2 regions of the Acidovorax sp. GW821-FHT09A11 genome follow, and region 2 is predicted to be linked to the other one. Evidence: riboswitches for the same ligand, from Rfam matches in the RefSeq annotation. Region 2 holds a riboswitch; the other holds the start of a gene.

Region 1 (3,382 bases), on a different contig from region 2:
GGCATGACGGCCATCACCGCCATCACGGCCCAGAACACCTGCGGCGTCACGGGCATCCACGGCATTCCGCCCGAGATGCTCAAGGCCCAGATCGATGCCGTGGTGCAGGACATCGGCGTGGACGCGGTCAAGATCGGCATGCTGCATTCGCCCGAAGTGGTGCGCGTGGTGGCCGATGCCATCCGCACCTACCAGCTGCCGCACGTGGTGCTCGACCCGGTGATGGTGGCCACCAGCGGCGACCGGCTCATCGCCGCGGAAACCGTGAACGTGCTGGTGCAGGAGCTGTTTCCGCTGGCCGAGGTGATCACCCCCAACCTGGACGAGGCCGGCTGGCTGCTGGGGCGCACGATCGAGGGCGTGGATGCGCTGGCAGCTGCGGTGGACGGGCTGCTGGCCCTGGGCGCCCCGGCGGCGCTGCTCAAGGGCGGCCACCTGCCCGGAGACTGGGTGGTGGATGTCCTGGCCACACGCGGCGGCGTGCGGCAGCGGCTGGAGTCCGCACGCATTGCCACGCACAACGGGCATGGCACGGGCTGCACCCTGTCATCGGCCATCGCGGCACACCTGGCGCGGGGCCTGCCCTTGCAGCAGGCGGTGGAGCGCGCGCGTGCCTACATTCTGGGCGCCATCGCGGCAGGGGCCGATGTGACCACCGGCCGTGGCCATGGCCCGCTCAACCACGGCCATGCGCCCGTGGCGCAGCTGGTGCTTTAAAGGTTTGATTGTTTTTGGCCTCGGGCGCTTATCCAGCAAGCGCTAGATGCTCACAATTCAATAGCGATTCAACGCACCCGTGGCCGTGTGGCCCAGGCCAGCACAAAACTGAACGCCAACGCCGGCAGCGCCGAGCCCGCGCCCGGCACCACCTGCGGGGCCAGGTGGTAGACGGCAATCCCCACCAGCCAGATCGTCACCGGGGCCGCGTTCACCCGGCGTGCCGCAGCGAGCAGCGCGGGTGCGTTGGCGCCAAAGGCCAGCCGCCCCAGGATCACGCCGAACAGCGGCACGAACACCGAGCTGAGCAGCAGCAAAAATGGCTCCAGGCTGTGCATGGGCAGCACCAGCGCGAGGGCGGTACACACCGCAGCCATGGCCAGGCCCCACTTGCGTACGCCCCAGCGCGGCAGCAGGCTGTGTGCCGACACCGCGCCCGAATACGTGTCGCCATAGGCGTTGTCCACCTCGTCGATCAGGATCAGCGACAGCGCGATCAGCCCGCCCTGGGCCAGCAACAGGGCCTGCACCAGATCCTTGCTGGGCAGCGTCAGCGCCACCAGCACACCGAGCGTGTAGCACCACATGTTGGCCAGCGCGTAGCCCAGCCACGTGCCGCGCAATGCGGAGCCGCCGTTCTTGCCGTGGCGCGCATAGTCGGCCACCAGCGGCAGCCACGAGATGGGCATGGCGATCACCAGGTCCAGCGCGGGCAGCACGCCCATGCCGCCTTCGCCCTTGCGCGTCCACAGCGCTTCAAAACCCTGGGCCTGCGCCAGCGACAGGAACTGCCACGACAGCCACAGCAGCGACAGCACCACCAGCGGCAGCGCCACGCGCGCGATCACCTTGCGCACCAGCTGCACCATCGATCCGCTGATGAGCAGCATCACCACGCCGCCCCACAGCAGCGTGGCCAGCACGGGCCAATGCGCGCCGGCCATGGTGCCGGACTGCTGGCCGATGGCCACCGTGGCGTCGCGCATCACCACCAGCTCGAACGTGCCCCAGCCGACCAGCTGCACGATGTTCAAAATGATCGGCAGGCTGGCGAACGTGCGGCCATAGACGGCATGCATCAGCCCGGCGCTGGCCAGGCCGCTGTCGCAGCCCAGCTTGGCCACCCAGCCCAGCAGGCCCGCGCCCACGATGGAGCCGCAGACGATGGCGATCAGCGCCTCTTGCGTGCCCAGCGCGGGCATCAGGTAGGCGCCCACCTGCATGACCAGCAGGCCCACGCCCAGGCTGAACCAGAGCGAGGCGTGGTCATGCCATTGGAAGACGCGGCGGTCGGGGGAGACGGGGGCCAGCGCTTCGTTGGTGGCGGGCGCGGCGGGGGATGAGGACATGGCAAGCTCCGTGGCAATACAGAGCAGGGGCGGCCCGCCAGCGCGCCCCAAAGTCATTTCATTCTGGGCTGTGCCGAGGCGGACGTGCTTCCCTGCGCGAGGATGATCTCAATCAGGTTCAAAGGGACTCTCTCAGTCGGTTCCGGTGGCCCGGTCCCGACACCCCTAGCGTGGGCGTTCCAGAAGGAACGCGGGGCCATTGTAGTGGGGCGCTCAGGGCGCGGGGCGGGCGATGGGGATCGCGTAGTGCATCACCGAGTCGCCGGACGTCGGGTGGTACTGGGCACCGTAGATTTCCAGATCCGGCCCCAGGGTGTGCGATGGGCCCGCCGACAGCAGCCAGCTCGAGTAGATGTAGTTCACCGTCGCATCGACATTCTGCGCAGGGCCCCGGTGGGTGAAGCGCGCATAGGTCGATGCGGGGATTTCCATGGCCACCATGCCCGGTGGCAAGGCGCCGGGGCCCCGCACTTCGATGCAGGCCAGGTAGCGCAGCGCTTCCGTGTGGGGCCCCGCCGGTGCCACGACGCCATAGCAGACCCCGGGCACGGTGTTCGCAATCTCGCCCAGCCGGGGCAGGAATTTCGCCCACAGGGGCGGCAGCTTCTGGCCCAGGTTGTTCTTTTCGGAGTCGATGCCGTAGTAGTCCGTGGGCAGCCCGACCAGCTGCATGGCGGGCTGCTCCTTTATGTCGGGTTCCAGGGAAATGTTGTGGTGAATGTGCGCGAGGTAGCTTGCGTCAAACCGGATCTTGCGCACGAACAGCGAGCGGTTGCCCATCTTGCGGTACTGCGACGGCGTGATCCGAAAGCAATCGCGGAACGCGCGCGTAAAACTCTCCTGCGTCTCGTACCCGGACGCCAGCGCAATGTCGAGCACGCTCAGCCGCGTGCTGGTCAACTGCTCCAGCGCCCGCGAGAACCGGCGCGACCGGATATAGGTCTTGAGGGTTTCGTTGGTCAGCGCCTTGAAGATCCGCTGGAAGTGCCACTGGCTCATCCCTGCAGCCCGTGCCACCTCGGAAAGCTGGATATCGGATTCGAGATGGGCCTCGATGAAATCGATGCCCTCCTGGATTTGCCGGAGATAAAGCACAGTGGCGTCCGTTCAAGGGGTTTCAAAGAAACCGGTCATCGCAACCAGGCGATTCTGGTCGTTGTACCGGCCGTAGCTCACGCCTTCCCCGATCACCTGCCCGCTGCCATCCACCATGTTCCACTTGGCGATGCTCTGCTGGTTGTGGCTGGCGAAATAGTGGGTCACAAAATGCCCACCGGGCACTTGGCTGTGAAAGTTGTCCATGTAGGCCGTCAATT
Region 2 (3,382 bases):
GAACAGCACCTGCAGCGTGCCGCGCGTGCGGTCCAGCGCCACGTAGCCCATGGCGCCGATGACAACAAGCAGGATCAGGGAAAAGACGGTTCCGAAGTAAAGGCGCGTGCGGATGGAGAAGCGGCCCAGAGCATTCATGGCTCTTCCTTACAATTTTTAACAGACAATCCAGCATAGCAAATTTGGTGCCACGCCCTCCCCCCGGTCTTCTGAACCGAGTGTGGCCGGACTATATGCCGGGCTGCCGCCCCCGCCGCACAGGGTAAGCACCGCCCCGGGGCCCTTTGCAGGGAATCCCCGGGGTCAGTAGGCGGGCTTATGCCACCGGTGTCACGGGAATGTAGAACTGCCCGCCGCGCTGCTGGAATTCCGCCGCCTTGGTCTGCATGCCCTGGGCCAGCGCCTCGGCCTCCGCCACGCCCTTCTGGGCGGCAAATTCGCGCACTTCCTGCGTGATCTTCATGGAGCAAAACTTGGGGCCGCACATGGAGCAGAAGTGCGCCACCTTGGCGCTGTCCTTGGGCAGCGTTTCGTCGTGGTATTCCTTGGCCGTGTCGGGGTCCAGGCCCAGGTTGAACTGGTCCTGCCAGCGGAAGTCGAAACGCGCCTGGGAAAGCGCGTCGTCGCGCGCGCGGGCCCCCGGGTGGCCCTTGGCCACATCGGCCGCGTGGGCGGCGATCTTGTACGCGATGATCCCTTGCTTCACGTCGTCGCGGTCGGGCAGCCCCAGGTGCTCCTTGGGCGTCACGTAGCACAGCATGGCCGTGCCCATCCAGCCGATCATGGCCGCGCCGATGGCCGATGCGATGTGGTCGTAGCCCGGTGCGATGTCGATGGTCAGCGGGCCCAAGGTGTAGAACGGCGCCTCGTGGCAGGTCTTGAGCTGCTCGGTCATGTTGGCCTGGATCATGTGCATGGGCACGTGGCCGGGGCCTTCGATCATGGTCTGCACGTCGTGCTTCCAGGCCACCTGGGTCAGCTCGCCCAGCGTGTGCAGCTCGGCGAACTGCGCTTCGTCGTTGGCGTCCGATGCGCAGCCGGGGCGCAGGCCGTCGCCCAGGCTGAACGACACGTCGTACGCCTTCATGATGTCGCAGATGTCCTCGAAGTGCTCGTACAGGAAGCTCTCGCGGTGGTGCGCCATGCACCACTTGGCCATGATGGAGCCGCCACGCGAGACGATGCCCGTGCGCCGCTGCGCGGTGAGGTGGATGTAGGCCAGCCGCACGCCCGCGTGGATGGTGAAGTAGTCCACGCCCTGCTCGGCCTGCTCGATCAGCGTGTCGCGGAAGATCGCCCAGGTCAGGTCCTCGGCCACGCCGCCCACCTTCTCCAGCGCCTGGTAGATGGGCACCGTGCCGATGGGCACGGGCGAGTTGCGCACGATCCAGTCGCGCGTGGTGTGGATGTTCTTGCCGGTGGACAGGTCCATCACGTTGTCGGCGCCCCAGCGGATCGCCCACACCAGCTTTTCGACCTCTTCCTCGATGCTGGAGGTGACGGCCGAGTTGCCGATGTTGGCGTTGATCTTGACCTTGAAGTTGCGCCCGATGGCCATGGGCTCGACCTCGGGGTGGTTGATGTTGGCGGGAATGATGGCGCGGCCCCGGGCTACTTCATCGCGCACGAATTCGGGGGTGATGATCTTGGGGATGCTCGCGCCCATGGGGTTGCCCATCAGGCGCTGCTCGCGGCCAGCGTCGGCCATGTACTGCTCCATCCACTCGCGCTTGCCGTTCTCGCGGATGGCCACGTATTCCATCTCGGGCGTGACGATGCCCTTCTTCGCATAGTGCATCTGCGTGACGTTGGCACCCGCCTTGGCGCGCAAGGGCTTGCGCTGCAGAGCCGCGGCCTCGGCGCGCAGCTGGGCCAGACGGGTGGCGTCTTCGCTTTTCTGGCCATCGTCCAGCGCCACGGGCGCGCGGCCTTCGTAGTGCTCCACGTCGCCACGGCCGGTGATCCAGCCGCCGCGCACTCCCGCCAGGCCCTTGCGCACATCGATCGCAGCCTCGGGGTCGGTATACGGGCCGGAGGTGTCGTACACGCTGACCAGTTCGCCGTTGGTCAGCGCAATGTCGCGCACGGGCACGCGCAGATCGGTGTGCAGGTGGCCGGGGAGGTAGGCCTTGCGTGAGGCAGGAAAGGGTTCGCGCGTGCGTGCGAGCAACTCGGCGAACTTCTCGGGGGTGGCCAGCTTGGCGTGGGGGTCGGGGGCGTTCATGGGCAGGTCTCCTGGTTCCGGTGGCGGTGGGTGCTGCTCCGGAATGGACCTGTGCGCCCCTCGGGTGCGGCTGCACCTGAGGCATGGCGTGCCAGCAGGGACTGCGGGCACGGAGACAAGGAGGTCGGCTCTTCTTCCGCCGGTATGAACCGGATCAAGTTCGTCGGGTTCGCAAGGCCTGCCGAATTTCTTCAGCCACCTCGCATCTCAGCGCTTACGCACACCCCGGAGCAGGCGCGAGTATAGGCCAGAGAGAAAAAACCGCGCCGCGGAGCCTCTCGGTCAGGCGAGGCGCCCGATGAGGACCACCGCAAAGAAGAAGACGGCCGCGATCACCGTCCACTTGAGGATGACGAGCCCCAGGCGCTTGTAGCGCGCCTGCCCCGTGCCGGCATAGAAGGCAAACGACACGGCCGCCGCCAGGAGCAGCAGCATGGCCAGCCAGCGAAAGATCAGCATGTCAGGGACTCCCGGCGCCGTGAAAACGGGCGCGGCACTGGCAGGAGGCTCCGGGCTGCGGCCCGGGAATGGTGCTTCATGCTCACCAGGCGCGCGCCGGCTGGGCAAACCCGCCGGGCGCCTGGCGCTCGTCCTCGAACGTGACGACCTCCCAGGCATCGCGCTGGGCCAGCAGCTCGCGCAGCAGCAGGTTGTTCATGGCGTGGCCCGAGCGGAAGGCGCTGTAGGCCGCGAGCAGGGGCTTGCCGATCAGGTACAGGTCGCCCATCGCGTCCAGGATCTTGTGCTTGACGAACTCGTCGTCGTAGCGCAGCCCGTCGCTGTTGAGCACCTTGTAGTCGTCCATCACGATGGCGTTGTCGAGGCCGCCGCCCAGCGCCAGGCCGTTGGAGCGCATCATCTCCACATCGCGCGTGAAGCCGAAGGTGCGCGCGCGGGCGATGTCGCGGCTGTAGTTGCCTTGCCCCAAGTCGAACTCCACGCGCTGGCCCGTGGAATCCACGGCGGGGTGGTCGAAGTCGATCTCGAAGCTGAGCTTGTAGCCGTGGTAGGGCGCAAGCCGAGCCCACTTGGCCGCGGCGCCCTCGCCTTCGCGCACTTCCACGGGGCGGGTGACGCGGATGAAGCGCTTGGGGGCATTCTGCAGCTCGATGCCCGCGCTTTGCAGCAGGAACACGAACGATGCCGAAGAGCCATCCA

Evidence for each region. Region 2 has a riboswitch for thiamine pyrophosphate ahead of thiC (phosphomethylpyrimidine synthase ThiC). Riboswitches for the same ligand answer to the same signal wherever they lie in the genome.
Region 1: it holds a riboswitch for thiamine pyrophosphate, as region 2 does, so the genes downstream of both, AC07PV_RS00315 (purine-cytosine permease family protein) here and thiC (phosphomethylpyrimidine synthase ThiC) in region 2, are expected to answer to the same signal.

The regions. Positions count from the first base shown of each region.
Region 1 is NZ_JBWKPS010000001.1:69,131-72,512, forward strand. Features, by position in the region: gene thiD (bifunctional hydroxymethylpyrimidine kinase/phosphomethylpyrimidine kinase) at 1-717, shown strand, start outside; gene AC07PV_RS00315 (purine-cytosine permease family protein) at 786-2,066, opposite strand; TPP riboswitch at 2,139-2,243, opposite strand; gene AC07PV_RS00320 (GyrI-like domain-containing protein) at 2,280-3,161, opposite strand; gene AC07PV_RS00325 (nuclear transport factor 2 family protein) at 3,174-3,382, opposite strand, start outside.
Region 2 is NZ_JBWKPS010000004.1:287,137-290,518, reverse strand. Features, by position in the region: gene AC07PV_RS12440 (methyl-accepting chemotaxis protein) at 1-138, opposite strand, end outside; gene thiC (phosphomethylpyrimidine synthase ThiC) at 317-2,197, opposite strand; TPP riboswitch at 2,339-2,462, opposite strand; gene AC07PV_RS12430 (hypothetical protein) at 2,507-2,683, opposite strand; gene lpxC (UDP-3-O-acyl-N-acetylglucosamine deacetylase) at 2,766-3,382, opposite strand, start outside.